DNA from 4 places in the Pseudomonas agarici genome. Region 3 is predicted to be linked to each of the others. Evidence: predicted binding sites of a transcription regulator. Region 3 holds the regulator's gene; each other region holds the start of a gene.
What was found. Region 3 encodes FliA, which starts transcription of late flagellar genes. Its sites were predicted from a motif close to CTAAAGTTTNNNNNNNNNNNGCCGNTAA; they were not measured.

Region 1: the regulator FliA is predicted to act here: its motif matches at 4,983-5,010, upstream of flgM (flagellar biosynthesis anti-sigma factor FlgM).
Region 2: the regulator FliA is predicted to act here: its motif matches at 1,626-1,653, upstream of AWM79_RS10555 (methyl-accepting chemotaxis protein).
Region 4: the regulator FliA is predicted to act here: its motif matches at 3,456-3,483, upstream of AWM79_RS02385 (methyl-accepting chemotaxis protein).

The regions. Positions count from the first base shown of each region.
Region 1 covers NZ_CP014135.1:4,115,081-4,122,888, reverse strand. Annotated here, with positions in the region: gene AWM79_RS18160 (sensor histidine kinase) at 1-348, shown strand, start outside; gene AWM79_RS18155 (glutamine synthetase family protein) at 549-1,790, shown strand; gene AWM79_RS18150 (MFS transporter) at 1,861-3,201, shown strand; gene AWM79_RS18145 (flagellar brake protein) at 3,270-4,013, opposite strand; gene AWM79_RS18140 (flagella synthesis protein FlgN) at 4,110-4,577, opposite strand; gene flgM (flagellar biosynthesis anti-sigma factor FlgM) at 4,625-4,945, opposite strand; gene flgA (flagellar basal body P-ring formation chaperone FlgA) at 5,119-5,877, opposite strand; gene AWM79_RS18125 (chemotaxis protein CheV) at 5,957-6,883, shown strand; gene cheR (protein-glutamate O-methyltransferase CheR) at 6,935-7,762, shown strand.
Region 2 covers NZ_CP014135.1:2,392,398-2,400,205, forward strand. Annotated here, with positions in the region: gene AWM79_RS10555 (methyl-accepting chemotaxis protein) at 31-1,596, opposite strand; gene AWM79_RS10560 (hypothetical protein) at 1,718-6,601, opposite strand; gene acnA (aconitate hydratase AcnA) at 6,850-7,808, opposite strand, start outside.
Region 3 covers NZ_CP014135.1:1,885,606-1,893,413, reverse strand. Annotated here, with positions in the region: gene fleN (flagellar synthesis regulator FleN) at 1-812, shown strand, start outside; gene fliA (RNA polymerase sigma factor FliA) at 809-1,549, shown strand; gene AWM79_RS08295 (chemotaxis response regulator CheY) at 1,730-2,101, shown strand; gene AWM79_RS08290 (protein phosphatase CheZ) at 2,124-2,912, shown strand; gene AWM79_RS08285 (chemotaxis protein CheA) at 2,927-5,161, shown strand; gene AWM79_RS08280 (protein-glutamate methylesterase/protein-glutamine glutaminase) at 5,211-6,332, shown strand; gene AWM79_RS08275 (flagellar motor protein) at 6,332-7,072, shown strand; gene motD (flagellar motor protein MotD) at 7,084-7,808, shown strand, end outside.
Region 4 covers NZ_CP014135.1:505,755-513,562, reverse strand. Annotated here, with positions in the region: gene AWM79_RS02400 (putative bifunctional diguanylate cyclase/phosphodiesterase) at 1-1,558, shown strand, start outside; gene AWM79_RS02395 (NorM family multidrug efflux MATE transporter) at 1,579-2,985, opposite strand; gene AWM79_RS02385 (methyl-accepting chemotaxis protein) at 3,595-5,571, shown strand; gene AWM79_RS02380 (YifB family Mg chelatase-like AAA ATPase) at 5,685-7,190, opposite strand; gene AWM79_RS02375 (accessory factor UbiK family protein) at 7,437-7,697, opposite strand.

The DNA of each region.
Region 1 (7,808 bases), 2.2 Mb from region 3:
AGTCCGCTGGGGTTTTTCGATCGGGAACTGATCGGCTCGGTGGTCGGCAATATCATCACCAACGCTATTCGTTATGCCTGCCATGCCCTGCTGGTCAGTGTGCGTGAAGAGGGCGAACACTGGGTGCTGACGATCAATGACGATGGCCCCGGCTATCCGATGCAGATGCTCGAGCGGCAGGCGGACTATGTCCAGGGCATCAATTGCGCCACGGGAAGTACCGGCCTGGGGTTGTATTTCGCGGCACGCATTGCGGCCCTGCACGAGCGTAATGGTGTGTGTGGGCGCATCGAGATCAGCAACGGCGGCACCTTGGGAGGGGCCTTGTTCAGTCTCTATCTTCCTTGAGTCAGACTTTTTTCCTCGTTTCCCGCTTGAAGTCCCGAACAGGTGGTGCGTATTTTGTACGAGACGCCGTTCTCGGCTTGTACAACAAGGATTGAGTCATGAGGACCGATGGCCAGAGTTCACTCGCACAGCGATTGACCGGCATTGATGAGGTTGAATGTGTCACGCCCGATCTCAATGGTGTACCGCGCGGCAAGGTAATGACTGCCGAAGGTTTTCTCGAAGGGCGGCGTTTGCAGATGGCCCGTGGAGTCCTGTTGCAGTGCATCATGGGCGGTTATCCGCCTGCGCGTTTTTACGGTGGCGATGATGGCGACCTGGTCCTCAATGCCGACCCACGGCAGGTCCATCGCCTGCCCTGGAGCCAACAGCCTCGTGCCCTGGCGATCTGCGACGCGAACGAACTGACGGGTGAAAGTTCGCGCTTGTCGACCCGTGGTCAGCTCAAGGCGGTGATCGCCCGTTATGCCGCGCGTGGACTGGCACCGGTGGTGGCGACCGAACTGGAGTTCTTTGTCTTCGCGCCCAATACCGACCCTAGCCAATCCTTCCTGCCGCCCATGGGCCTCGACGGTCGTCGCGAGGACGGTCATTCGGCCTTCAGCGTCAGCTCCAATAACGGTTTGCGGCCGTTCTTCAACGAAGTCTATGGCTGTATGGCGGCGCTTGGCCTGCCGCGCGACACCTTCATGCATGAAATGGGCGTCAGCCAGTTCGAGATCAACCTGTTGCACGGTGATCCGCTGTTGCTGGCCGACCAGACCTTCTTGTTCAAGCTCCTGCTCAAGGAAGTCGCCCTCAAGCATGGCCTGATCGTGGTCTGCATGGCCAAGCCCTTGGCAAAGACAGCGGGTAGCTCGATGCATATTCACCAGAGTCTGGTGAAGATCGGCAACGGGCGAAATGTCTTCAGCGATGCGGCGGGCGAGCCGACCGCAATGTTCCGCCACTTTATCGGTGGGTTGCAGGTGGGGATGGCCGACTTCACGGCTCTGTTTGCGCCGAACGTCAATTCCTACCAACGCCTGTGCCACCCGTTCGCTTCGCCGAACAATGCCTGCTGGTCTCACGACAACCGGGCAGCCGGTCTGCGTATTCCGGCCAGCTCGCCAGCAGCGCGGCGAGTGGAAAACCGTCTGCCGGGAGCCGACGCCAACCCTTACCTGGCAATCGCCGCCAGCCTGGCCGCCGGGCTACACGGTATTGAACAGCAGCTGGAACCGACGGCCGCAATCCAGGGCCAATTCGAAGTTCCGGATTCTTTGGCGCTGCCATGTACCTTGCATGCTGCTCTGGAGCGTCTGAAGCATAGCCAGTTGGCGAAGGATCTGTTTGGCGAGGAGTTCATCGAAGGCTATGGGGCTTCGAAGACCCTGGAACTGACCAGCTTCCTGGATGAAATTACGCCTTGGGAGCGCCGGATTTTAGCTGCTCAGGCTTAGACGCAACCCCCTATTCGGACTATCTTCTCGGGAGTCCGAAACCTCATTCAAGGAGCCGCTCGGAACGCCGATGCGCCATATCTGGAAATCCTTTCGAGCGCTTTATTTCGCCTCGCTGATGATGTTGATCGGCTCGGGCCTTCTCAGTACCTACCTGGCCTTGCGCCTGGCGGCCGACCATGTCGACGGCCTATGGGTGGGTGCGCTGATGGCTGCCAACTACTTCGGCCTGGTGCTGGGAGGCAAAATCGGCCATCGGCTGATTGCGCGGGTCGGGCATATCCGCGCTTATGCCACCTGTGCCGGGATCGTCAGTGCGGCGGTGTTGGGTCATGGGCTGATCAATTGGCTGCCCGCCTGGCTGTTCCTGCGGATGATCGTGGGCTTGGGCATGATGTGCCAGTACATGGTCATCGAGAGCTGGCTGAATGAGCAGGCGGAAGCCAAGCAGCGTGGCATCGTGTTCAGCGGTTATATGATCGCTTCCTACCTGGGCCTGGTGCTGGGGCAACTGATCCTGGTTATGCACCCGGCCCTTGGGCTGGAACTGCTGATGCTGGTCGCATTGTGCTTCGCGTTGTGTTTGGTGCCGGTGGCCATGACCCGGCGAATTCACCCGGCACCTCTGCATCCGGCCCCTCTGGAACCGCGCTTTTTCATGAAGCGCGTGCCGCAGTCACTGACCACGGTGATGGGCGCGGGGCTCATCGTTGGCTCCTTCTATGGCCTGGCGCCGCTCTATGCCTCCCAGCAGGGGCTCTCCACCGAACAGGTCGGTTTGTTCATGGGCTGCTGCATCTTTGCCGGTTTTTTGGTGCAGTGGCCGCTGGGCTGGCTCTCCGATCGCTATGATCGGGCCATGTTGATCCGCAGTGTCGCCTTCTTACTGGCATTGGCCTCTTTACCGCTGGCGATATTCTCCACGGCGCCGCTTGAGGTGCTGTTCATCTCCGGGTTTGTGGTGTCGCTGTTGCAGTTTTGCCTGTACCCGCTGGCGGTGGCGTTTTCCAACGACCATATCGAGGGCGATCGGCGGGTGTCGCTGACCGCCATGTTGCTGATGACCTATGGTATCGGCGCAAGTATGGGACCACTGGCGGCTGGCATCCTGATGAAGCTGTTCGGCAGCCATATGCTCTACGCGTTTTTCGGCTTCTTCGCCTTGATCCTGGTATGGCGCATCCGACCGAAGGCCGTGACCAATCTGCATCAGGTCGAGGATGCGCCGTTGCAGCACGTGGTCATGCCTGAAGCCATGTCGCCCTTGGGAGCGGCCCTCGATCCACGGGTCGACGAGCAGATCGTGCTGGATCAGATGTGCGACGGTGTGGCGTCCCCCGCGTCCGCGCCTGAGATGGTTGGCGAAGTGGATGAGTCAGACCCGGAGCCGGCGCACAAGTCGAGCAACTGATAGCGTGGGTAAAAAATGAGCCGCCTGATGAGGGCGGCCTATTTTTTGGAAAGCAAAAAGCGGCTGGTTCAGTAATCGTCGTCCTTGTCGAAACGCCGTGCCTCACGTTGCAACTGATAGACGAAACGTTCGACCTGACGTTGTACCAGGCCGCTCATGTTGTGGAAGCGCACGCCAGCGAAAGTGGTGTTGATCCTTTCTTCGAAATGCAGGTGACGCAGTTCCACCGGGGCGGTCATCGGCCCGAAGGGTAGTGCGGCGATAAAACGCTCATAGACCTGGCCCAACTGCAGACGGTCAGAGATATCGCCTTCGAAGCGCAGCTTGCTACCGCTCGCGGAGATATCCAGAAGTTTGCCGCTGACCGGGGCCTTGAGCTTTTCACCACTGAGTTCGACACTCACCAGGTCGGCCAGCTTCAAGGCCGCGCGGAACGCATTGCGGCGCTGGTGGTAGACCACTTCTTCGGGAATCCTACCGCGATAGCAGCCGTTGGTTTCGTCGATGCTCATTGGCTGGGATTGTTCCCAGGTAATGCGCACACCCTCGTGGAAGCCTTCGACGCGCAACGGTTCTCCCGCCGCCAGGAAGCGTTCGCCGTCGCGCGGTATCATTTCGTCCAAGGCCAGGGTGCCAGCCTCCCGGTCGACATCGATCACAAAACTCTGGAAGCGCTGGCTGCGCTCGTGGAACGTAATGATCAACGGGTCATGGCTTTCCTGCAGCATCCGCAGGTTAGCGGCAATTTCCAGAGGCGTGCTTAGCACCTTGGGTGGCTGCGGAGCATCGTCCGCGCTTGAGGCATTGGACACGGTTCATCAATCTCCAGACAAAATACGACTACATGCAAAGGCCATCATTTTGCCAGTATGTTGTGCGCCTTGGATAGAGCGCACACCAGTGCGGTTTTAAGCCTGACTAAGCGGTCGAGGCTTCGCAAGCCTGGCGGTTGAACCGCGAGCATCATAGAGCGTGGGAGGCTCGCCGCCGGTCAGGATCTTCAACTGGTTGGTGGTTGTCGCTTGCTGAACCTGGATGCTGCGTCCATTGAGTTCGTTGGCTGTCTGGCAATCGGCCAGGAGCTGAGTGAGCACCTCGCTTTGGCTCAGTAGTTCGTCGCCCACGCTCGACTGTGCGGCCAATTGTTCCAGGCCGACGCGATTTGCGGGCAGATTAAGGCTGGCGAGGATTTGGCTGCGTTTGCGGCCATGCTGTTCTAACAGAACGATCAGCGCCTGCTTGCGCGCCAGAATGTCTTCCAGCTCGAACATGTTACGCCCGTGGAGCGCTAGAGATTCGGCGCGAAGCAACTCAAGCAGGTCTTGAGCTGGAGCAAAATCTTCGGTGATCAATTGCAGTAACGTGGTGTCGTGCATGGCTGGCCTAGGGTTTTAAGCGTCCAAAAGCCTGGCGCTGGCGGAGCCTAGCGCTGGGCTTCGAAGTTGAGCAGTTTGCTGGCTACGCGGTTGCTGTCGACCTTGTAGCTGCCGTCGGCAATTGCCTGCTTCAACTCGGCCACACGAGCGCTGTTGACTACCGGCTGTTCCTGCAGCTTGTCAGTGATCTTTTGCAACTGTTGAGCCTCATTGCTGAGGTGTACCGATTCTCCGCTCTGGCTGACCGAGTTGGCCTGACTGTTCACGGAGGCAGACTTTCCGGCACTCTCGGTTTCCTTGTTGGCACTGATACGCGTACCGCCTGTCAGTGACAGGGCGTTATTCAAACGACTGAAATCGATGACCATGATAAAAAAACCTCTGGGTATTTGGACGCTTGCCTTGTTTTCGGCGATACCCGGAAAAACTTTAGGCTCATCTGCGAATGAGTCTGCACGTGCGGGCTGTGTTCCTGTCTGTCTGGGTCACAGTTTAGGAAATGCACTGACTTCGCGCCAGCTATCTACAAGGTCGCTTTTATTTACAAAGCGACCTCTACCTGCCCAGGCGCTGTGATGCGGGCTTTGATGATACGTTGCGAGTTGAGGTTCTTGATCCGGATCTGTTCGTTGAGGCCGCCATTGGACAGGGCCTCTCCTGGCATCTTCACGACGAGGCTACCGCTCGTCGCACTGATGACCACCTGATCGCCCTTGCGTACCACTTCGGCTTGTTCAAGATGAGCCAGGGTGATGACTTGGTCCATGACCATCGGTCGGACAATTTTTTGCCCGATAGCCTGGTCCGGAGAGGTCAGGAAGCCCTGGTTGATCAGGCTGATATCCCGTTCACGCAATACTACGTCGCCCGGTTCGATGATCCCAGTGCGCTTGAGCGGACGGGTGGTTACCAGCACATCGCGAAACAGTTTGACTTGGGCCGGTACGAACACGGTCCAGGGCGAGCTGCCCTCGCAGCGGATTTTCACGGTGACCCGGCCAATCGGCGTCGCGGGGCTCTCCAGGCTGGCTGTCAATTCCTTGTCGCAGGCGGCCATGCGCAAACGCGGATCCAGTTGATTGACCTGGATGTCATATCGACCTTCGGTTTGACTGGTCGCCAGATAGTCTTCTACGGTGAATTCAAGAAAGCCTTGGGTCACGCCGATAAGCTGATCAGGTAAGGTCACCGATTGCGCAAAGGCAGGAGTGCCAGGGCTCAGGCAGCATAAAGCCGACAAAGCCCAGGGCAATCTGCGGTACCGTGTCAGGCGTCGAAAAAATGTCGTTTGTGCTTTCATAACAACATAAAAAGCAAAGCTCGTGCCGTTTACGCTGGAATGCGTGTCGGATTTGAAGCTTGGGTGAGAGGGGGCTGGCATGGCGGGTGTGATGGATTCGGTGAACCAGCGTACACAACTGGTGGGGCAGAATCGCCTTGAACTGCTACTGTTTCGTCTCGACGGCCAGCAGTTGTATGGGATCAACGTCTTCAAGGTACGCGAGGTGCTGCAATGCCCTAAGCTGACCCTGATGCCCAGGTCCAATCCAGTCGTGTGCGGTGTGGCGAATATTCGTGGGGCAACCATCCCGATCCTCGACCTGGCGATGGCCACCGGCTCCGGGGGGCTCAAGGACCGGAGTAATCCGTTCGTGATCATTACGGAGTACAACACCAAGACCCAGGGGTTTCTGGTGACGTCGGTGGAGCGCATCGTCAACATGAACTGGGAGGAGATCCATCCGCCGCCCAAGGGCACTGGACGCGATCACTACCTGACCGCGGTGACGCGGATCGACAACCAGTTAGTGGAGATCATCGACGTCGAGAAGATCCTGGCCGAAGTTTCACCCACGCCCGAGTCGATTTCCCTCGGCGTGGTGGATGTCGAGACCCAACGTAAGGCGGTGTCGTTGCGAGTGCTCACGGTCGATGATTCGTCGGTGGCACGCAAACAGGTCACGCGCTGCCTGCAGACGGTGGGTGTCGAGGTGGTTGCGTTGAACGACGGTCGGCAGGCGCTGGATTACCTGCGCAAGCTGGTCGACGAGGGCAAGAAGCCGGAAGAAGAGTTCCTGATGATGATTTCCGACATCGAAATGCCCGAGATGGACGGCTATACCCTGACGGCGGAGATCCGCAACGATCCACGCATGCAAAAGCTGCATATCATCCTGCATACTTCCTTGTCGGGTGTCTTCAATCAGGCGATGGTGAAGAAGGTCGGTGCCGATGACTTCCTCGCCAAGTTCCGTCCTGATGACCTGGCATCCCGGGTGGTTGACCGGATCAAGGCTGCAGAATAACGGCTCGGGGATTCGTCCCCGGCGGTACTGGCGATTTAAGAGGCGGCATCATTGTCTACGGGTAATTTGGATTTTGAACAGTTCCGGGTCTTCCTGGAAAGGGCCTGTGGCATTCTGCTCGGTGAAAACAAGCAGTATCTGGTTTCCAGCCGCCTCAACAAACTGATGGAGCAGCAAGGCATCAAGTCCTTGGGCGAGTTGGTCCAGAAGATCCAGGCCCTGCCGCGCAGTGGTCTGCGTGAGCAGGTGGTGGATGCCATGACCACCAACGAAACGCTGTGGTTTCGTGACACCTATCCGTTTGAAGTGCTGAAGGGCAAGGTATTGCCGGAAGCGATCAAGGCCAGCCCTGGACAGCGCTTGCGCATCTGGTCGGCCGCCTGTTCATCGGGGCAGGAGCCCTATTCGATTTCGATGTCGATCGACGAGTTTGAGCGGACCAATATGGGCCTGTTGAAGGCGGGGGTGCAGGTCGTCGCCACCGATCTGTCGGGGCTGATGCTGACCAACTGCAAGACCGGGGAATACGACAGCCTGGCCATTGGCCGTGGTTTGTCGGCCGAGCGCCTGCAGCGTTACTTCGATCCGAAAGGACCCGGCCGCTGGGGGGTCAAGGCGCCGATCAAGAGCCGGGTCGAGTTCCGTTCGTTCAACCTGCTGGACAGCTACGCCAGCTTGGGCAAGTTCGACATCGTGTTCTGTCGTAACGTACTGATCTACTTCTCCGCCGAGGTGAAGAAGGACATCCTGATGCGCATTCGCGCAACCCTCAAGCCGGGGGGCTATCTGTTCCTCGGTGCCTCCGAGGCTTTGAACGGCTTGCCGGACCATTACCAGATGGTGCAGTGCAGCCCAGGGATCATCTACCAGGCCAAGTAGCCGCGCAGTACCGATCAGGCCTTGCGCTTGCGGGTGGCCTTGCAGT
Region 2 (7,808 bases), 510 kb from region 3:
CATCGGGTTTGTTGTGTCGCCAGTGATCTGTCAGCGATTAAAGCGCTCCACCAAAGAGTATTGCGTATTGGCGGTATGGGTCAGTTCTTCACTCAATTGTGCCGAGTCGTGCGCCTGCTCCGAAGTCTGCTCCGCCAATTGCGCAATGGTGCTGATATTGCGGCTGATCTCTTCGGCCACGCAGCTCTGTTCTTCGGTAGCGGCGGCGATCTGGGTGGTCATGTCGGTGATATTGGCTACCGCCGCGCTGATGCCCACCAGCGCGGCGTCCGCCTCCAGGACCCGCGCCACGCCTTCCTGGGCCTGGCGATGACCGGCGTGCATGGTTTGCACGGCGATGCTGGCGGTCTGTTGCAGCTTGGCGATCAGGGTATGGATCTGCCCGGTGGATTCGCTGGTGCGTTGCGCCAGTTGGCGCACCTCGTCGGCAACCACTGCGAAGCCACGACCCATTTCCCCGGCGCGGGCCGCTTCGATGGCGGCGTTCAAGGCCAGTAGGTTGGTCTGGTCGGCGATGCCCTTGATCACATCGACCACGCCGCCGATCTCGTCGCTGTCCTTAGCCAGTTGGGTCACGGTGCCGCCGGTTTCACCGACCACCATCGACAGGCGCTCGATGGCTTCGCGGGTTTCCCCGGCGATATCGCGGCCACGGCGGGTCAGCCGATTGGCTTCCTGGGTGGCGTCGGCCGTGCGCTGGACATGGCTGGCGACTTCCAGGGTGGTGGCGGCCATCTGGTTGACGGCGGTGGCCACCTGTTCGGTTTCCTGACGTTGGCGGTCCAGGCCATTGGAACTCTTCCGGGCCAGCTCGTCGGACTTGCGGGCCTGGGCGTTCAGGTGTTCGGCGGTATCCTGCAAGCGGGTCAGGCAGGTTTTCAGGCGTGCTTGTTGGCTGAGAATGGACATCTCCAGGCGCGCCTGGGCACCTCGGCTGTCGGTGTACATCTGCGCGATCAGCGGGTCCGAGGTGGTCTGTTCGGCCAAGCGTAGCAGGCGCTTGAGACCGCGTTGCTGCCAGCTCAGACCGAGCAGGCCCAACGGTACCGAAACGGCGGCGGCGAGGGCGAAGCCCCAGTGAGAGTTGAGCCAGACGCCGATCAGGAAACTCACCTGACTGACCAGGATGAACGGCAGCCAGTCCTGCACCACCGGCAGCCACCTGTCGCGTTGGGGGATGGCCGACTTGCCCTGATTGAGGCGTCGATACAACGCCTCTGCCCGGCGAATCTGTTCGGCGTTGGGCTTGACCCGTACCGATTCATAGCCAATCACCTGATTGCTTTCGAAAACCGGTGTGACATAGGCGTTGACCCAGTAATGGTCGCCGTTCTTGCAGCGGTTCTTGATAATGCCCATCCATGGCTGGCCTTGTTTCAGCGTATTCCACAGGTGCGCAAACACCGCCGCCGGGACATCCGGGTGCCGCACCAGATTGTGCGGCGCACGGATCAACTCTTCGCGGGAGAACCCACTGATTTCGACGAAGGCGTCGTTGCAGTAGCTGATCACACCTTTGGCGTCGGTCGTGGAAATCAACCGTTGCTGAGCGGGAAAGGTGCGCTCGCGTTGGGTGATGGGTTGGTTGTTACGCATGGTTTTTCAATCCGCAAGGCTTTGATAACCTATCGGCCAGGCGGGAGAGATATTGAATATATATTTCAGCTTTCAGCGCCCGTTCACTTTTTAATCCCTGCGTATTCGTCCCTGAAGAGGGTTACGGCTGTGCGGGAGGTGGGTACTTACCGTGGCTTGCCACGATCTTCAGTGGTTCCTTGAATTTCGAGCCTTTCAAAGGCAGGTCCGGCAAGAGACCATTTTGCACGGGACCTTTGATCAAGAAGATATTGTCGCCCGAGAGTCCTTGGCCGGAGATTCGGTGCAAGGTCCAACCTTCTGGCAATTCGCAAGTTCTCAGTTCGAAGTAATGAGAGGCTCGGGCTTTCTGTTGCGTGCGACCGTGCAGCTTGCCGAAAATACTCTGGGAGAGCTTCTCGTGCGGGAGGCTGCCCGGTGCCAGGTCGGTCACATAGATGCCATAATCGGTACGGGTAAAGTCGCCCAACGGACTTTGCCGGGTGACCGGCAGGTGCATGTGCAAGGCAGTGCCGTAGCCACTTCCGCGAATAGCCGCATACTTATCCCGGCCCATGTATTTGTACAGGAACTCGCTCCACTCCGATCGCGGAATCTCCTGGCTTTTCAGGCCCGGACAGTGAGGAACGCTATCGAAATGTCGGGTTGTCGCGGGAGGCGATTCGGGGGTTTCCGGCGCGGGGCGTTTAAGTCGTGAAATCGTGGGTGTCCGTGCTTCCTGTAAGGATGTCTCATGAAGTTTTTTCCATGAGGGTGAATTAAGCGTATCTCCTTGCATCTGCATATAAAACTTATTGCGCAGCGCACGACTTGGCAGAATGCTTTCTATCTTTTCATGATAATGAGTGAGTTGCCTGGCAGTGAGCGCCGCCCAGCTATTATCCCGATCACGGACCGCGATGTTCCAGCTCTCATCTGGATTTTTCATCAGAAATTTTTGCGTGAATATCGCCTCTGACCGGCTATTGGCCTTCTTCTTAAAGGCTGCATGTACGTTCGTCGAGTTTGCTTCCGGTATCCGCTTTACCAGGATTTGCGGGGTATCGGAGCCGAGGAAAAGATCGAGCTTGGGAACGTGCCTGATAGGCAGGGTATTCTCAAGAGAAATACAATCAAGTGCCCGAACGGACAGCATTTTATCGAATGGAAGGTTGGTCGCCCTTGGGCTGCGACGAACTGGCATCGGGCAGCCGTTGTTCTTCCGAAACCTGCCGGTGACCTGGCTTGCCGCCGAGTCAAGTTGTTGCTTGAACGCCTGCTTGGCATTGTTCAGCGCTTCCACGGTCTGTCCTGCGCTACTGCGTATATTCTGCCAGAGCTTGTTGGCCGAACGCACAAGTGTCCGTGGGCTGTACAAGGGGATGGGCGAAGCGGAAAAGATGCTTTCGCCAACCGCATAAGTCAGTTGCAGGCCGCCTTTGCGCAGGCCTTGGCGAAAGGTCTGGTTCGCCAGCCCCGTGCTGACGCCGCTGCCCAGATTATTCAAGGTCTGCCATAAACCACCGATGACGGTTCTACGGACAGTCTGTCCCGATGCGGTGGTGAGCGCGTGCTGTCCGATGGAAAAAACCTGGCTTTTCAGCCCTTGGCCAAGGGCCGTTTGCAGGCCCGCTCGAACGGCGGTGCCCAATGTCTTGACGGCGGAACCCACGCCTTTGGCTCCAGGCAGCGCGGTGAGTACGATCTCCATCGTAAGGCCCAGATGGTCCTCGTTGCTTCGCTCGGCGGCAGGTTTGGCAAAGTAGTCATAGAACGGGATAAGCGACAACAGGCTGAAGCGTTCTCCTCGATTGCGTGGCGGGAGGATATTTTGTTCCTTGGAATAATCGACCGCCCATGTCATGGGCGCATCCCATACAGGGGTGATCAGCTTATCTATTACCTGATGGGCGGTGCTGACGGGATCGCTGGGGCAGAGTCTGGATGCGTTCAGCCCGGCGTACCATTCACCGGCTTCCAATCCGACACCGGCAGGGATACCAGACCTCACCAACCTGCCTCCCGCAGAGGGTGGCTTGGGTAGCAGCATGGCGGAGCGGCTCCAGATATCGATCCAGCTGGTTTGCAGTCCATCATCCGACTTCAGAATATTCAAGAATTGGCTTTGCTTGCCCTGCAGCGCTTCGAATTCGACTACGGCCAGGGTGCCTGCTTTGTAGAACAACGAGTGGCGTGACGAGGGCGCGAGGATTCGCCAGCGCCCGGTGTCGAGGATATGAAGTTTTTCCAGCGGCAAACCCTGAAAGATCAATTCAAGTTGCGATTGGATAATGGGCTTGTAGTGTTCTTTGTAGCGATTCGAATCAGACGTGAACTTTTCCAGCAGGGCGTTTCTCTGGGCAATGTAATAATCGTGATTGACCATGTTCATGCCACAGAGAAAAGCATCGAGAGTGCTGATGTCCTGATCCCCGAAGTTCGCTTGAGGATCAGTACCCAAGGCCCAGAGTTGCACGCTCGCCATGGCGCGCAGATCCGGCGCCTGCTCATGTTTCACCGACAGTAGATGCATCTGGTTTCGCTCTTCTGTGTCCTTGGTCAGGTTGAGCCACTCCATGGCGTTGGTATAACCCCAGGCACGGGCGGTGGCGATGGTCTGTTCGCCCAGGATCAGTCCACTCAACTCACTGAGTCGATGCTGCGTTGCCTCCCTGGCTGGGGAAAGCATTTGGGCGTCGTGCATTTGCCGCGAATCGATATCGATACCGCTTTGCCTGGCGATATCCTTGGCCATGCTCACCACTTCGGCGATCGAACAGGCCATCGAGGTACGGGGACTGACTTCGTTCAGTAGTCTTGCCGCCCAACGCAAGGTGATGGCGGCAGGATCACTTTGATAATTGAGGGTCAAGCTGTCGCTGTCGCGCAGGAACAGTTCTGGACGTGCGCGTTGCAGTAGCAGACCGGCGAGAAAGCTCGCATGTCCTGGCTGGTCGATCACTTTCTGGTCCATCAGGCGTTTATGGATAGAAGCAATCAGCCGCTCCTTGAGGTTCCCCCAGGTCTGGGCCTCGCTGTCCGTGGGCGCGCCGCTGAGCTTCGGACCCAGTTGCCATAGGTCTTTCACCGCTGGCCAGGCGATATTCAGTAGTGTCTCCACCAGCAGGTAGGCTTGCTCGCCCGAAGTCAACGCCGCCGATGTCGCTGGCACGGGAGCCGGCGCCATTTGCGCGGCCCATTCGCTGAATGTCGGCAAGCCTTGCAGCAGTTGGTAGTGTTCGAAGGTGTTCCATGCCGGAAGGGCCTGGATAAAGAGAGCATTCAAGCCGATCTTGTCGAGCAGGCGTGAGGTGAATGCCGGTGTTGACGACGTTTCCTTGATGACCTCCTGCAACTTTTGTCGATTGGCCGCGAACGTGGCGTCTGGATCATCCACAAGGAGCAAGGTCTCCGGCAAGGGAATTTCAGTAGGTTTCGGTGGTTCGATCCCCGGTCTCCAGGCGCTGGCGGGAAGGTACTGGCGTGTCAGCAGCGTGCTGGTGAAAATCAGCTCGAGCAAATCCGTTTGCTGATTAGCCGCTAGCCAGGGCGCGATAAATGCCGGTATCGAAGAAAATCCGTTATCTGCGATAGCGGCCATGGGGGCCAGAAGGCTGCGCACGAGCCGACGCAGAATCTCCCAGGCTCCTTCACCCGATTGAATCCGCATGCCAGTGAAGTCCGACAGAAGGTTGTGAATATCGGGTCTGCGACAGATATACGAGAGAGACCGCGTGGCCTCATCAATGGTTAATAGCGCCTTCAGCGCCTTCAGCGCTACCCCGGTAATGTCCTCGCCCGCTAAAAAGAAAGGATAGAAAGCGGTAGGGTGGAGTGCCTCGACAATATTGTTTGTCTGTCCCCAGCGTTCATCCGCTCTAGCACGTAGTTTCTCGTCACTGAGCGCGCTGGCACAAGGATCTTGGGGAGGGATTGAAAAAAACGGCGCGTCGTCTGGGTCCGAGAGCGCCTTGAGCGTGCGCTCGACTTGTCGTAGACCTCCGGCATGGGCATCCAGGGCAATACGCTGTAGTCCCTGCGCGAAATGAATATCCACCGGCTCCGAGCCCTCCGGGGTCGGCAGGGTCAGCACATCCGCCGATTGTCTGTTTTGCGCACCTTCGATATTTTCCGGGTCAGCCGACCAGAGCAGGCTGGTGATATGAAAAGGCGCCAGGGTATCGTCGTATGACCAGCGGCCCATAGCATAGGCGGTCAATCGTAAGTTGGTTCGGTTGCCGATCTGGCTGGCGTATTCGGGTAGCAGTTCGTTGAGCAGCCTGGCCGCGAAAGTTTGCACGTCGGCACGTTCGAGAAAGCGCAGGCAGCGTTGCAGCAGGTCTTTTTCGTCCTTGAAGGGGCTTTTGTCGATACTGCCCAGGTTTATGTCGATCCAATCACTGAACAGCAGATAATGTTCCCGGTAATTGCCGTGGGCAGTGGCGGCATCGACGGCATCCATGAATGCCTCCTGCGATGAATACAAGAGGTGGTTGCGCGCCGAGGCATACCAGGCAACTTCTACGTTGCTCGCGGTGTAGCGGCGCCCATCAGGCACAGCGCGAGAATTGTTGTCTGTCACCTTGGCCAGCAAGGCGCGTGCCTGGTCAGTGACCTTGATCAGCGAGCGGCTGATGTCAGCCCAATAAGCCTTCGGACCTTCATACTGATCATCGGACAAGAAATTATCGGGCAGATTGTTCTCTGTCTTGAATAATTCAAAGGCGTAGGCAAGGGCGCTATCGGTCTTGTCAAGAATTGTGCGAGCAGTGGTCGCGGGGTGACGATACTGGTCTTGCGCGGTAAGCAATATTGAGTTGACGACATTAATGAGCTCCGCGCCAAGACCGCCCACTACACCCGCCTGGTCCACTACCGATAGATAATAGGCCTCGGCGGCGGTAATACGGTTTTCCGAGGTGTATGCAGATGCTGACGCGCCGGAGTCGATTTGTGGGGGCGAAGTTGTTGGTGTTTGATTGTTTTTTTGTAGTACCTGTTCATGTTGCGCTAACGTTGTATTCATATGGTTTCTCTTGTTTTTGGTTGTAGATGCTGTCTCCATTTTATAAGGGGTCGAGATTTAATTTAAAGTGCGCAAGGTTTATGCGATGTTACTTTCGTGCGTGAGAAAAAGTATTAATGAAAGAAAGAGGCCGTTTGATTGCTTGTAAGATAATATTCGGGAATTAAAGGTGGCGGTTGTAATCAATGCGCCTTGGAATACGCGCCGGCCAATGCCGGTGCGTATTCGCGTCACATGTTAGGGGATAATCAGGAAGCAATCAGTTGCCGCAGCACATAGTGCAGGATGCCCCCGGCTTTGAAGTATTCCACTTCGTTAAGCGTGTCGATCCGACATAACACGTCGATTTTTTCCTGACTGCCGTCCTCACGGGTCAAGGTCAGCGACAAGTTCATCCGCGGTTGCAGTTCGGCGCCGCTCAGACCCTTGATACTCAAGGTTTCCTTGCCAGTGAGCTTCAGGCTCTTGCGGTTCTGGTCGAGTTTAAATTGCAGCGGCAGCACGCCCATGCCGACCAGGTTGGAGCGATGGATACGCTCGAAGCTCTCGGCGATCACCGCCTTGACGCCCAGTAGGTTGGTACCCTTGGCCGCCCAGTCGCGGCTGGAACCGGTGCCGTATTCCTGGCCGGCAATCACCACCAGCGGCGTGCCTTGGGCCTGGTAGCGCATGGCGGCATCGTAGATCGCCAGCTTTTCGCCCGAAGGCACATGCAGGGTATTGCCACCTTCCTCGCCACCGAGCATTTCATTGCGGATGCGGATATTGGCGAAAGTGCCGCGCATCATCACCTCATGGTTACCGCGTCGCGAGCCGTAGGAGTTGAAGTCCCGCGGTTCCACGCCTTGTTCGCGCAGGTAGCGACCGGCCGGGCTGTCGGCCTTGATATTGCCAGCGGGGGAGATATGGTCGGTGGTCACCGAATCCCCCAGTAGCGCCAGCACCCGGGCACCGTGGATGTCTTCGACTACAGGTGGGGGACCGGCGATATCATCGAAGAACGGCGGGTGCTGGATATAGGTCGAGTCTTTCTGCCAGACATAGGTGGCGGCCTGCGGTACTTCGATCGCCTGCCACTGGGCGTCACCGGCAAACACCTCGGCATATTCCTTGTGGAACATCGCGGTATCGACCTGGGCGACGGCGTCGGCGATTTCCTTCTGGCTCGGCCAGATATCGCGCAAGTACACCGGCTTGCCGTCGCTGC
Region 3 (7,808 bases):
AGGTGATTGCGGTGACCGGCGGCAAGGGCGGCGTCGGCAAGACTAACGTGTCAGTGAACTTGTCCCTGGCATTGGCTGAGCTTGGCCGGCGGGTCATGCTGCTGGACGCCGATCTGGGGTTGGCGAATGTCGACGTCCTGCTGGGGTTGACCCCCAAGCGGACCCTGGCCGATGTGGTCGAGGGGCGCTGTGAGCTGCGCGATGTGTTGCTGCAGGGACCGGGCGGGATCCGTATCGTCCCGGCCGCCTCCGGCACCCAGAGCATGGTTCATCTAAGCCCGGCTCAGCATGCCGGCCTGATCAACGCCTTCAGCGATATTGGCGACAACCTCGATGTGTTGGTGATCGATACTGCCGCGGGTATTGGAGACTCGGTCGTCAGTTTCGTCCGCGCGGCCCAGGAAGTACTGTTGGTGGTCTGCGACGAACCGACCTCGATCACCGATGCTTATGCGCTGATCAAGCTGCTCAATCGTGACTACGGTATGAACCGCTTCCGGGTGCTGGCCAACATGGCCCAGAGCCCGCAGGAAGGACGCAACCTGTTCGCCAAGTTGACTAAAGTCACCGATCGCTTCCTTGATGTCGCCCTGCAATACGTCGGTGCGGTTCCTTACGATGAATGCGTGCGCAAGGCTGTGCAGAAGCAGCGTGCCGTCTACGAAGCGTTCCCTCGTTCGAAATGTGCGCTGGCGTTCAAGGCCATCGCCCAGAAGGTCGACACCTGGCCGTTGCCCGCCAACCCACGGGGGCATTTGGAGTTTTTCGTCGAACGTCTGGTGCATCGGACGAGCGCGGGACCGGTGCTATGACCGCCAGTGGCTATCGCATGTATTCCAACTCGTCGCGTGACAGCCAGTATGAGTTGATCGAGCGTTATACGCCGTTGGTCAAGCGAATCGCCTATCACTTGTTGGCGCGGCTGCCGGCCAGTGTCCAGGTCGAGGATCTGATCCAGGCGGGCATGATCGGTCTGTTGGAAGTCTCAACCAAATATGACGCCAGCAAGGGTGCAAGTTTTGAAACCTATGCCGGTATCCGGATTCGCGGTGCAATGCTCGATGAGGTCCGCAAGGGCGACTGGGCACCCCGTTCGGTACACCACAATACCCGTATGGTCAGTGACGCAATCAGGGTAATTGAAGCGAAAACCGGTCGTGATGCTAAAGATCACGAAGTCGCAGCCGAACTCCAATTGAGCCTCGATGATTATTACGCAATTTTGAACGATACCTTGGGCAGCCGACTGTTCAGTTTCGACGACCTGTTGCAGGACGGCGAACATGAAGGGCTGCATGAGGATGGCGCGAGTGCTCATCTCGAACCGTCACGCGACCTGGAGGATGAACGCTTCCAGACCGCGTTGGCGGATGCGATTGCCAATTTGCCGGAGCGTGAGCGACTGGTGTTGGCGCTGTACTACGACGAGGAGCTGAACCTCAAGGAAATCGGTGAGGTGCTGGGGGTCAGCGAATCACGAGTCAGCCAGTTACACAGCCAGTGCGCGGCCCGTTTGCGGGGGCGTTTGGGGGAATGGCGAGCGCGTTGACAGGCGGTGTGGGGGACACTGCGAACGAGACCGATGCGGCGTTTGACGGTGCCTCGGCGCTCGGTCGGTAGTGATTTCCATGCAGTAGGGGCTGTCGAAAGCTGTGCCGAATTGATTGAACAGCGCGTTCAGGTGCTGAAACGCGTTTAAGACTGCTTGGAGGTCGAATTGAACAAGAACATGAAAATCCTCATTGTTGATGATTTCTCAACGATGCGGCGGATCATCAAAAACCTGTTGCGTGACCTCGGGTTCACCAACACGGTCGAGGCCGATGACGGTACCACCGCCATTCCGGTCCTCAATAGCGGTAGCATCGACTTTCTGGTCACCGATTGGAACATGCCCGGCATGACCGGCATCGACTTGCTGCGCCATGTGCGTGCCGATGAAAAACTCAAGCACCTGCCGGTGCTGATGGTCACGGCCGAAGCCAAGCGCGAGCAGATCATCGAAGCCGCCCAGGCCGGCGTCAACGGCTATGTGGTCAAACCATTCACGGCCCAGGCGCTGAAAGAGAAAATCGAGAAGATCTTCGAACGCATCGGTTGATGAAGTCCGCCACGGGGGCGCTATGGAGCACAACGAATCTTCACTGGGCGATTTTGAATCGACCCTGAAAAAACATGCCCGTGAACTGGTCGACAGCCTTGAAAAGGGCCGCTTCGGCGACGCGGTGCAAATGATCCATGAGCTTAACCAGACCCGTGACCGCGGCCTGTATCTGGAAGTCGGCAAGCTGACTCGCGAACTGCACAGCGCCATCGTCAATTTTCAGATTGATCCGACCATGCCGCAAGCCGAGGAGGTTTCGCAGATCACCGACGCGACCGAACGCTTGTCCTATGTGGTCCGGCTGACCGAGGCGGCGGCCAACCGCACCATGGATCTAGTGGAGAGTGCCACCCCTCGGGTCAACGGGCTGAATGACGAAGCCAAGGCGCTGAGGAACGACTGGGGGCGCTTTATGCGGCGTGAGGTCGGTGCCGAAGAGTTTCGCGTGTTGGCCCGGCGAGTCGATGATTTCCTCTCGCGTAGCGAGCAGGAGACCCGTGCGGTGTCGAACGATCTCAATGACATTCTGCTGGCCCAGGATTACCAGGACCTGACCGGCCAGGTGATCAAGCGCGTCACGCAGATGGTCACCGAAGTCGAAAGCAATCTGCTCAAACTGGTGTTGATGGCCAGCCAGGTCGATCGTTTTGCGGGTATCGAACACGACCGCGAAGCCATCCTCGCGGAAAAAGATCCACAAAAACAGATGGCCAAGGGTGAAGGTCCGCAAATTCATGCCGATAAACGTGAAGACGTCATGTCCGGTCAGGACGATGTCGACGATTTGCTTTCCAGCCTTGGATTCTAGGAGCACCCCTACACATGAGCTTCGGCGCCGATGAAGAGATCCTTCAGGATTTCCTGGTTGAGGCCGGCGAGATTCTTGAGCAACTGTCCGAGCAACTGGTCGAGCTGGAAAGCCGCCCGGATGACGCGGATCTGCTCAATGCTATTTTTCGCGGTTTTCACACTGTAAAAGGAGGCGCCGGCTTCCTCCAGCTCAACGAGTTGGTGGAGTGCTGTCACATCGCCGAGAACGTGTTCGACATCCTGCGCAAGGGTGAGCGACGCGTCGACTCGGAATTGATGGACGTGGTTCTGGAAGCGCTGGACGCGGTCAACGGCATGTTCGGCGAAGTGCGCGAACGCCGCCCGATCACCGCCGCCACCCCGCAACTGTTGGCAGCCCTGGCGCGCCTGGCGGAGCCGGCAGCCGCTGATGAAGCAGCGGCTGCCGTGGAAGCGGTCGTCGTCGAGCCGTCCGCCGATTCCGGCGACATCACCGACAATGAATTCGAGTTGCTCCTCGATTCACTCAATGCGGTCAAGGAACAAGCGCAAGTGCCCGTGGCGCCGACCCCGAGTGCTGCCCAAGCAGGTAGCGACGAGATCACCGATGCCGAGTTCGAGTCGTTGCTCGATCAGTTGCACGGCAAGGGGCAGTTCGCCCCAGCGGTTATTGCTGCCGAGGCCGCCGTCGCGGCGAGCGCCGCACCGGCACCGGACTCGGCGCCGGAAAGCGGCGATATTACCGATGACGAATTCGAAGCCTTGCTCGATCAGTTGCATGGCAAGGGTTCGTTCAAGGTTGATGCCCTCGACGCGGCTGTGGCCTCTGCACCAGTGGCGAACGCCTCCGACAGTGCTGCGGTCGCGAGCGGCGACCTGATCACCGATCACGAGTTCGAATCGCTGCTCGACGAGCTGCATGGCAAGGGCAAGTTTTCCGAAGTGGCGGGTGGCACCACCGCTGCCGTTGCCCCACCGACGGCAGCCAAGCCGGCTGCGGCGCCTGTCGCCAAAGCCGAAGCCAAGGTCGAGCCGGTCAGGCCTGCGGCGGCGCCCGCGCGTGCGCCGGCAGCGACGGCGGAAAAACCGGCCAGCGAAGCCGAAACCACCGTGCGGGTCGATACCGCGCGCCTGGACGAGATCATGAACATGGTCGGCGAGCTGGTGCTGGTGCGTAACCGTCTGGTGCGCCTGGGCCTCAACAGCGGCGACGAAGCCATGTCCAAGGCGGTGTCCAACCTCGACGTGGTGACCGCCGACCTGCAGACTGCGGTGATGAAGACCCGGATGCAGCCGATCAAGAAAGTTTTCGGGCGCTTCCCGCGCCTGGTTCGCGACCTGGCCCGGCAGTTGAAGAAAGAGATCAACCTGGAACTGGTGGGCGAGGAAACCGACCTCGACAAAAACCTCGTCGAGGCCCTGGCCGACCCGTTGGTTCACTTGGTGCGAAATTCGGTCGACCACGGCATCGAAGAGCCGACCGAGCGTGAAGCGATGGGCAAACCCCGCAACGGTCGGGTCGTACTGTCGGCGGAACAGGAAGGCGACCACATTCTGCTGTCGATCTCCGATGACGGCAAGGGTATGGATGCCGACGTGCTGCGCGGCATTGCAGTGAAGAAGGGCCTGATGGACAAGGATGCGGCGGACCGTCTCAGCGAGACCGAGTGCTTCAACCTGATCTTTGCCCCAGGCTTCTCGACCAAGACCGAGATTTCCGATGTGTCCGGTCGTGGCGTTGGCATGGACGTGGTGAAAACCAAGATTGCCCAGCTCAACGGCACCATCAATATCTACTCGACCAAGGGCAAGGGCTCGAAGATCGTCATCAAGGTGCCGTTGACCCTGGCGATCATGCCGACCCTGATGGTGATGCTCGGCAACCAGGCCTTTGCGTTCCCGCTGGTCAATGTCAACGAGATCTTCCACCTCGACCTGTCGCGCACCAACGTGGTCGACGGCCAGGAGGTGGTGATCGTGCGAGACAAGGCCCTGCCGCTGTTCTACCTCAAGCGCTGGCTGGTCAGCTCCGCCGCTCACGAAGAACAGCGCGAAGGCCATGTGGTGATCCTGTCGGTGGGCACCCAGCGGATCGGCTTTGTCGTTGATCAACTGGTGGGTCAGGAAGAAGTGGTCATCAAGCCGCTGGGCAAAATGCTCCAGGGCACACCGGGCATGTCAGGCGCCACCATCACCGGCGACGGTCGTATCGCGCTGATTCTCGATGTGCCGAGCATGCTCAAGCATTACGCCGCCCGGCGTATTTGATTATGGTTCGGCGGTGCATGAGTCTGCCGCCGTGCCTAACGGAGTGTTTATGGTAGTCAAGGTCCTGGTGGTGGATGATTCGGGTTTTTTCCGCCGCCGCGTCTCGGAAATCCTTTCGGCGGATCCGAGCATCCAGGTCGTCGGTACGGCGACCAATGGTAAAGAAGCCATCGATCAGGCCCTGGCGCTCAAGCCGGACGTGATCACCATGGACTACGAGATGCCGATGATGGACGGCATCACAGCGGTGCGGCATATCATGCAGCGCTGCCCGACGCCGGTTCTGATGTTCTCGTCGCTGACCCACGAAGGCGCCCGCGTCACTCTCGACGCGTTGGATGCCGGGGCCGTGGACTTCTTGCCGAAGAATTTCGAAGACATCTCGCGGCATCCCGAGAAGGTCAAGCAACTGCTGTGCGAGAAAGTTCACAGCATTTCGCGCAGCAACCGTCGTTTCAGCAGCTACAGTGCACCAACCCCGAGTGTCGCGCCCGCTCCGTCCAACAGTTTTGACCACGGTGCTCCGGCATCGCCCCCTGTGCGCACCGCGCCGCTGGCCAGCCGTGCCCCGGCACCCGCCGCCCCGACCTCGGCTGCCCCGAAACGCAAGGCCTACAAGCTGGTTGCCATTGGCACTTCCACCGGCGGTCCGGTCGCCTTGCAACGCGTCCTGACGCAACTGCCGGCGAACTTTCCGGCGCCGATCGTGTTGATCCAGCATATGCCCGCAGCTTTCACCAAGGCCTTTGCCGAGCGCCTGGACAAGTTGTGCCGGATTAGCGTGAAGGAAGCGGAAGATGGTGACCTCTTGCGCCCAGGTTTGGCATTGCTAGCCCCAGGTGGCAAGCAGATGATGGTCGACGGTCGTGGCGCGGTAAAAATCCTGCCGGGCGACGAGCGCCTGAACTACAAGCCGTGCGTAGACATCACCTTCGGTTCCGCCGCTAAGTCCTACGGCGACAAAGTTTTGGCGGTGGTACTGACCGGCATGGGCGCCGACGGTCGCGAAGGCGCGCGCCTGCTCAAACAGGGCGGCAGTGCGATTTGGGCCCAGGACGAGGCGAGCTGCGTGATCTACGGCATGCCGATGGCGATCGTCAAGGCCGAGCTGGCGGATGCCGTGTATTGCCTGGACGACATTGGCAAACACTTGGTCGAGGCCTGTCTCTGATGGATGTGTTGAGCCTTATTGGCATCATTACGGCGTTTGTCGCCATTATTGGCGGCAACTACCTCGAAGGCGGCCACCTCGGCGCCCTGGCCAACGGCCCGGCAGCCTTGATCGTAATCGGCGGGACCATCGGCGCGGCGCTGCTGCAATCGCCGCTGAGCGCGTTCAAGCGAGCCATGCAGACCCTCGTCTGGATCCTGTTGCCACCCCGCGTCGACCTGCCCGGTGGCATCGATCGTGTGGTGAACTGGAGCCTGACCGCGCGCAAGGAAGGCCTGCTGGGCTTGGAAGGCATAGCCGATGCCGAACCAGACACCTACTCGCGCAAGGGCTTGCAATTGTTGGTCGACGGTGCCGAGCCGGAGGCTATTCGCAGTATCCTTGAGGTGGATTTCTATACTCAGGAAAACCGCGATATCGAAGCCGCCAAGGTCTTCGAAAGCATGGGTGGCTACGCGCCGACCATTGGTATCATCGGTGCGGTCATGGGGTTGATCCACGTGATGGGCAACTTGGGCGATCCCTCACAACTGGGCAATGGCATTGCCGTGGCGTTCGTCGCGACCATCTATGGCGTGGCCAGTGCCAATCTGGTGCTGTTGCCGATTGCCAGCAAACTGAAATCGATTGCCCGGCGCCAGTCGCGTTATCGGGAAATGCTCCTCGAAGGCATTCTGTCGATTGCCGAAGGCGAAAACCCACGCTCCATTGAACTGAAGCTCCAGGGCTTCATGGACTGATGGAGTAGGACATGGCCAGACGTCGCCAACACGAAGAGCATGTGAACCACGAGCGCTGGTTGGTTTCCTACGCCGACTTCATCACGCTGCTGTTCGCCTTTTTTGTGGTCATGTACTCGATCTCGTCGATCAACGAAGGTAAGTACAAGATCATCTCCCAAGCCTTGGTTGGCGTCTTCACCGATACCGACCGCAGCCTCAAGCCGATCCCCATCGGCGACGAACGTCCAGTGACCGTCAAACCCGCCGACCCGCTGATCAAGGAGGCCGAACAGACCGACGCCGCCTTCGGCCAGGGTGCGGCGGACCCACTCAAGAGCATTGCCGACGACATCAGCGCGGCGTTCGGCGACCTGATCAGCACCCACCAAATGACCGTGCGCGGCAACGAACTGTGGGTCGAGATCGAACTCAATTCCGGCCTGTTGTTCGGCAGCGGTGACGCCTTGCCCAGCGACCAGGCCTTCGACATCATCGCCAAGGTGGCGAAGATCCTGGAGCCCTTCGACAACCCGATCCATGTCGAAGGGTTTACCGATGATCAGCCGATCCAGACGGCGCAGTACCCGACCAACTGGGAGCTGTCCTCGGCGCGTTCGTCGAGTATCGTGCGGATGATGGCCATGGAAGGGGTCAACCCGCAGCGGATGGCCTCGGTCGGTTATGGCGAATTCCAGCCGGTGGCCAACAACGCTACCGCGCAAGGCCGGGCGCGCAATCGCCGGGTGGTATTGGT
Region 4 (7,808 bases), 1.4 Mb from region 3:
TGCGACATCCTGGGAGCGGGTCAGCGGCCTCTTCGAAGACCAATGCCCGACGATATTGCTGAGTGTACCCGGTCTGCAGCCGGCGCCTGGGCGCTGCAGCCTGCCGACGGTGCTGTTGCTCGACAGTGAGCCGGACGTAGCGCCGCTGGGTGTCAGTGACTGGCTGGTCCGTGCGGACCTGGACGCCTCGACCCTGCGTCGCTGCCTGCGTTATGTGCATGAGCGTGGGGTGCTGGAAAACACCCTGCAACGTCTCGCCGAACAAGACCCGCTGACCGGCATCGCCAATCGCCAGGGATTCCAGACCCTGCTGACGGCACGCCTGGCCGAGAATGAAGGGCGCGGCCTGGCCCTTGGGCACCTCGACCTGGACAACTTCCGCCATGCCAACGATGCGCTGGGCCACCAGGCCGGTGATCGGCTGATCCTGCAAGTGGTCGCACGCCTCAAGAGTCAGCTCGAAGCCGGCGATCAGTTGGCTCGCCTGGGCAGTGACGAGTTCGCTTTGTTGATCGATACCCGCCGGGCGCCGCAGCGGGCCGAGTGGATGGCTGAGCGGATCATCGAAGTGATGGCCGAACCCTACTGGGTCGATGGCGAAAGCCTGCTGATCGGTTGCAGCCTGGGCATCGCCCATGCCCGTGCCAGAGCCGGTGCCGACCCACTGATGTGGCACGCGCACATTGCCATGCAACAGGCTAAAAGTACCCAGGGCTGCACCTTCCATATCTTCAACGAGCTCATCAATCGCAATGCCCGCAGCCTCGCCGACCTTGAAAGCGAGCTGCGCCGGGCATTGCGCCGTGACGAACTGGAGTTGCACTACCAGCCCCGCCTGGATTTGAGTAGCGGGCAGATCGTTGGCCTCGAAGCCCTGGTGCGCTGGCGACACGGCGAGCGCGGGCTGTTGGCGCCCAGCGAGTTCGTGCCGCTGGCCGAGCAGAGTGGGCTGATCGTGCCACTGGGCTACTGGGTGATTTCCCGGGCCCTGCGAGATATGCAGGACTTGCGCGAGCGTGGGTCGAGGCCGTTGCACATGGCGGTCAACCTGTCTTTCCGGCAGTTCCAGGATAGTCAATTGCTGTCGACCTTGAGTCGGCTGATTGCCGAGCGCGGCGTCGAGGCGCAATGGCTGGAATTCGAACTCACCGAAACCGCAGTCATGCGTCGCAGCGATTTGGTCAAGCAGACCATGGATGCCCTGGGACGGCTGGGGGTGCGTTTTTCTCTGGATGACTTCGGCACCGGTTTCTCCTCTTTTGTGCACCTCAACAGCTTGCCGATTGCTTTGCTCAAGGTTGACAAGAGTTTCGTCGGTGGCATGGAGTTGCGCGAAGAGAACCGCAAGCTGGTCCACGCCATGATCAACCTGGCCCACAATCTCAAGCTGGAAGTCGTGGCCGAAGGTGTCGAAACGCCGGAGCAACTGGCGCTGTTGCGCGGTTTTGGCTGCGATCAGGCCCAGGGTTACCTGATCAGCAGACCGCTGCCGCTGGTGGAACTGGTCGAGTACCTGGCGCTCGGTGCCAGCCGGCAGGGTGCGCGGGAGATCTGTTGAGCCCTCAGGAGCCGGCATTCCTACGACGGTCGTGGTGTTTTCAGATCGAACTCACGGCGCTGATCACTACGCTCAAGCATCCGCTGCATGCGCCATTCAAACGCCAGGGTCAGGCTCACTGCCGCGAACGCCAGCCCCAGGGCCAGGCCCCACCAGACCCCGGTGGGTCCCCAGCCGATATTGAACGCCAGCAACCACGCTGCCGGTGCGCCAATCAGCCAGTAGCAGCCGAGCCCGACGAGGAAGGTCGTCTTGGCATCCTTGAGCCCACGAATCGCGCCCATGGCGATGGTCTGGGTGCCGTCGAACAGCTCGAACCAGGCAGCTACGGCCAGCAGGCTGACGGCTAGCTCGATCACCGGGCGGAACGCCGGGTCATTGTGGTCCAGGAACAATCCGATCAGTTGATGCGGTACGAGCCAGAAGAGCATGGCGAAGGCCAGCATGGTTACCGCGCCGAAGGTGATACCGACCCGCCCCGCGCGCCGCGCATCCAATAGTTGCCCAGCCCCGTAGTGCTGGCCGATGCGCAGGGTGATGGCATAGGAAATCCCTGCCGGAATCATGAACGCCACCGAGACGATCTGCAGGGCAATCTGGTGGGCCGCCAACTGGGTGCTGCCCATAGTGCCCATGCACAGTGCGGCGAAGGCGAACAGGCCGACCTCCACCGCGTAGGTACCGCCGATGGGCAAGCCCAGTCGCCAGAGCTCGCGCAGGTAGTGCCGGTTCGGCCGTAACAGACCGCGGCGCAGGGGATAGTCGCGATACGCGGCATGCCGCTTGATATGCCAGGCCAGGGCCAGGGCCATGCAGTTGGCGACGATGGCGGTGACCAGACCGATACCGGTCAACCCTAGCCGGGGCAGGCCGAACATCCCGGTGATGAATGCATAGTTGAGCGCAAAATTGGCCACGGTACCGCACAGGCTGATCACCATTACCGGAGTGGCGCGTCCCAGGGCGCTGGTAAAGCCGCGCAGGGCCATGAAGCTCAGGTAGCCAGGCAGGGCAAACGGCAGTGCGAGCAGGAATTGGCCGGCTGCCTGCACGTTGCTCGGCGTCTGGCCGAACAGCAGCAGGACCGGCTTGAGGTTCCACAGCAGTAGGCCGGCGCCCAGCGCCATGATCCAGGCCAACCAGAGCCCGGCCTGGGTCAACCGGGTGGCGCCCTCGACATCGCCGGCACCGTGACGAATGGCCACCAGGGTGCCGACCGCAGCAATCACGCCGAGGCAGAAAATCGACACGAACGAATAACTCGCCGCGCCCAGGCCGCCTCCGGCCAGAGCCTCGGGGCTTAGGCGGGCCATCATCAGGGTGTCGGTCAGCACCATCAACATGTGCGCCAACTGCGAAGCGATCAACGGCCCCGACAGCCGCAGGATGGCCCGGAGTTCGGTACGTGCTGGATGCCGCATAATCATCAGACTCAAAAAGTGGCAGGCTAGTGGCCTGTACGATCAGTTCGTTAGCTCAAGTTCTAGTGCCAGAAGTCCATGGTCAAGGCGCTGTGACGAGTCATAGCCGGCCATGGCGAGGAACAGCTACGTTGGCCAGGGACTTGTGGCGCCGAAATTGACTCACAGAGCTCACCACACAGACCACTAGGGAAAGGATTGATTCTCGGCGCCTGCGAGGATTTGCACAAAGGAGTAAAACTCATGTGAGTGCCTTTTTTGTAAGTTTTTCGCTGTTTTGCCATCGCCAGCCTCACCAGCTTTCGAGGCCCAGGCGCGACGCCGTTCGTTCGCGCTGCAAAAAAAGCCGATCAGCCGGAGCGCGGCCAACGGGCATCTCCCGTCGCAGTGAGGGATCGGCTGGCTGTTTTCCGAGCGGATTTTCCTCATCGAAATGGCTCGTCAGTCCGGGATTTGTGCGATATCCATCGAGTTTACTCAAGTATCGCTGCGGGCCGCCGAATCTACCCATATGGAGCTTTTGTTCAGAAAGTCTCATTTAGGATTCTTTTTAGAATTATTACCGGGTAGCGCCATGGGATCAGGGTGATCCGACCGCTCGGCTAGGAGCTGTTCATGTCTCAACCCCGTGCTCGAATCGCCACGCAACTGGGTCTGGCGCTTGCTGCTATCCTGGCAGTGGTCATCAGTGGCAGTACTGTTTTCGCTCTGCGCTCGCTGGACTCCGCTAACCTCGACACCCGTGAAGAGCACCTAGCCAGCGAGGCGCGCCTGCTGGCCGAGCAGTTGACCACCTTCCACGACACCTTGCGCGAAAGCACTCAGCGTTTGAGCGGATTGTTCGAAAAACGCTTCAGTAGTGGTCTGAAGGTGCGACCCGAAGCTTCAGTGGCTGTTGCCGGTACCCTGGCTCCCGGGTTGTACCTGGGCGATCATCTGCTCAACAACGATTTCAGTGAAGTCGACGAGTTCAAGCAGATGTCCGCCGGCGTCGCGACCTTGTTCGTGCGCAGTGGCGACGATTTTATTCGGGTCAGCACCTCCCTGACCAAACAAGACGGCAGCCGCGCTATCGGCACCTTGCTCGATCACCAGCACCCAGCCTACGCCAAACTCATGGCCGGTCAGAGTTATGTGGGGCGCGCCTTGTTGTTCGATCGGTCCTACATGACCCAATACACCCCGGTGCGTGACAGTGCTGGCAAGGTGTTTGCAGTATTGTTTGTTGGCTTCGACTACACCGATGCGCAGAATGCCCAGTTCGACAACCTCAAGCGTTTTCGGATCGGCACCACCGGCTCCCTGTCGTTGCTCGACGAGCAGAAACACTGGCTGGTGCCGCCGGCGGGGGTAAAGGATCTCGACCAGGCGGTACCGGTGATCATCGACCTGGCCAAACAGCCGGGCCACGGTCGTTTCTGGAGCGACAAAGGCAATGATCTCTATAGTGTGACAGTATCATTCGAAGGTGGACCTTGGACGGTGGTGGCAAGCATGCCCAAGGCCGAGATTCGCCAAGTGACCTGGAGTGTCGGTATTCGTCTGGTGCTGAGCAGCGTACTCGCGATGTTGTTGGCGGTCGGTGCGACGGTGTGGCTATTGCGTGGCAAGCTGCAACCGCTGAGGGACCTGGTGCGCCAGGTACAGGCCTTGGGTGCGGGTGACCTGAACGTAAGGTCGAATGTCTCGAGTCATGACGAAATCGGCCAATTGGCCGGCAGCTTCAACCAGATGGGGCAGGCGCTTTCGACCATGGTCGAGCACATCCGCAAGGCGGCCGGCGAGGTCAACAGTCGCGCCAAGACGTTGTCCGGCCTATCCGGCGAGGCCTATGAGGGAATGGAGCAGCAGTCCGGTGAAATCACCAGCATGGCGGGTGCGGTTGAGGAGTTCAGCGCGACTTCGCTGAACATCGCCGACAATATGGGCAATACCGAGCGCCTGGCTCTTGAAAATGCCCAGCAGACACGGATCGGTCGGACCTCTATGGAGCAAGCGTCATCCTCCCTGGAGCAGATCGCGGCGGCGCTCAACGGCACCGCGACAGTGATCAATACGCTGGGGCAGCGCTCCCAGGAAATCGGCGGCATTGTCGGGGTGATCACCTCGATTGCCGATCAGACCAACCTGTTGGCGTTGAACGCCGCCATCGAAGCGGCCCGTGCCGGCGAGCAGGGGCGCGGTTTTGCCGTGGTAGCAGATGAAGTGCGCAGTCTGGCGGGCCGTACCCGCGAGGCGACTGCCGAGATTTCCGGGATGATCCACAGCATCCAGCAGGAGACCAGCCACGCTATCCTGACTATGGAGCAGGGCAATGCGCTGATGCAGGAAGGTCTGTCGCGTAATGCCAACGTTGCCTCGGCGCTGGCGCGGATCGACGAACAGAGCCGCTCGGCAGGCCAGCAGTTCGCCGCCGTCACCAGCGCCACGCAGGAGCAGAGCAGCACTGCGACCCTACTCAGCAGCAACCTGCAAAGCATCGCGCGGGCCAACATCGAACAGCGCGAAGCGGTCTCCAACCTTGCGTTGACCGCTAAGGAACTGGAACGCCTGGCGGCCGACTTGCACCGGGAGGTTGATCGGTTTTGCTGACTGGGCGAACGCGGCCTATCGGACAGCGCGACATCAATTAGTGACCTGTACGGTGAGTTCGTTGGCGCAAGTTTGGAGGCCAGGGGCGGTGGCGCCGACATTGACTGATAGAACTAACCACACAGGCCACTAGCACTGGGCCGATATTGCAACGCCTCGGCCAGATGATCACGGCTGATGGTTTCCAACTGTTCCAGATCCGCCAGGGTCCGGGCGACTTTCAGCAATCGATGCGCCGCCCGCAGCGACAGGGTCAATCGCTCGCAGGCGGTTTCTAGCCAGTTTTCATCGGCGGTGGATAACGTGCAGTGCTCTCGCAGACTCTGCAAATTAAGAAAGGCATTGGCGCAGCCCTGGCGCTGTTGCTGGCGCTGACGGGCTTGTGCCACCCGTATCGCAGCTTTGGCGGTATTGTTTCCCGGCTCCCTGGCAGGGCTCAATGCCGTGGCTTCGCGGGCCACGGTCAGGTGCAGATCGATGCGATCCAACAGAGGCCCGGACAGCTTGTTGCGATAGCGCTGGATCTGTTCCGGTGTGCAGCGACAGCGGTTGGCGGGATCGCCAAGATAGCCACAGGGACAGGGATTCATCGCCGCCACCAGTTGGAAGCGGGCCGGGAACCGCACGCGGTCGCGGGCTCGGGAAATAACGATCTGGCCCGACTCCAACGGCTCGCGCAAAACCTCCAGCACTTTGCGGTCGAACTCCGGCAGTTCGTCGAGAAACAGCACGCCGTGATGGGCGAGGGTGATCTCACCGGGCTGTGGCCTGGAACCGCCGCCCACCAGCGCCGGGCCGGAGGCCGAATGATGGGGCTGGCGAAACGGTCGCTGCGGCCAACTGCTTAATGGCACATGGCTGGCCACCGACTGGATCGCCGCCACTTCCAGCGCTTCCTGTTCATCCAGTGGCGGTAACAGGCCGGGCAGACGGCTTGCCAGCAGCGTCTTGCCGGTGCCGGGCGGACCGCTGAATAACAAATTGTGAGCGCCGGCTGCGGCGATCAGCAGGGCACGTTTGGCGGCGAGTTGGCCCTGCACTTCGCTCAGGTCCGGATAGGGTTTGCCCAGGTGCAACAGACCATCGGATTCGAAGGGCTGGATCGGTGCATGTCCGTTGAGGTGGGCAACCAGTTGCAGCAGGTGATCGACGGCAATCACCGTTAAGCCCGAGGCCAGCGAAGCCTCTTCGGCATTGGCCTGCGGTACCACCAGCGTGCGTCCGGCGGCGCGGGCGGCCAATGCAGCCGGTAGCACGCCGCGCACCGGGCGGATGGCACCGGACAAGGCCAGCTCGCCCAGGCACTCCAGATGGTCCAGCGTCAGGGCCGGCACCTGCGCACTGGCGGCGAGGATGCCGAGGGCAATTGCCAGATCAAAGCGCCCTCCGTCCTTGGGCAAGTCCGCGGGGGCAAGGTTGAGGGTGATGCGTCGGGCTGGAAAGTCGAGGGCCGAATTGAGGATCGCGCTGCGAACCCGGTCCTTGCTTTCCTTCACGGCGGTTTCGGGTAAACCGACCAGGGTGAGTGTCGGTAGGCCGTTGGCCATGTGGGTTTCCACGGTAACGGCGGGGGCTTCGACGCCCACCTGGGCGCGAGTGTGGACGATAGCCAGGGACATGCTCTTTCCTTGAGCGCAAAGGGGCGCTTGCTGCGGTTCTGAAAGGCTAGTCGAGGGGGGAAAGGGGTTGCGGGATTTTATGTGTCCAGACGATTCGTTGTTTAGCTTGTTAGCGATAGCGTTAAGCTTGCTGGGATCGTTGGCGATGTGTGAGGTGAGCAATGATCAAGACAGACGCACATGTCCCGCCAGTGGACTAAATCAGTACCACGGGCCGGGGCTTCTGTCTGTTGACGCGTCGAACCATCACGCCCCCGGCGGATTCAGCCTGGCCTCCAACTCCGCCACTTTCGCTTCCAAACTCTCCAATCGTGCGCGGGTGCGGGCCAGGACCACCATCTGGCTGTCGAATTCTTCTCGGCTGACCAGATCCAGCTTGCTGAAGCCGCTTTGCAACAAGGCTTTGAACTGGTTTTCTATTTCATCGCTCGGCAATGGGGTTTCGCCACTGAACAGGCGAGAGGCGTGGCCGCTCAGGGCGTCGAGAAAGGCTTTGGGCGCGAGCATGGTGCGGGTTCCAGATACGAGGGCGTCCCAGTGTACCACGCCGTGTCTATAGTGATTTACCAGGGCGGTGGCGCACGCTTTTTGCGCAACACACCGATCGGTCGTGCGCCG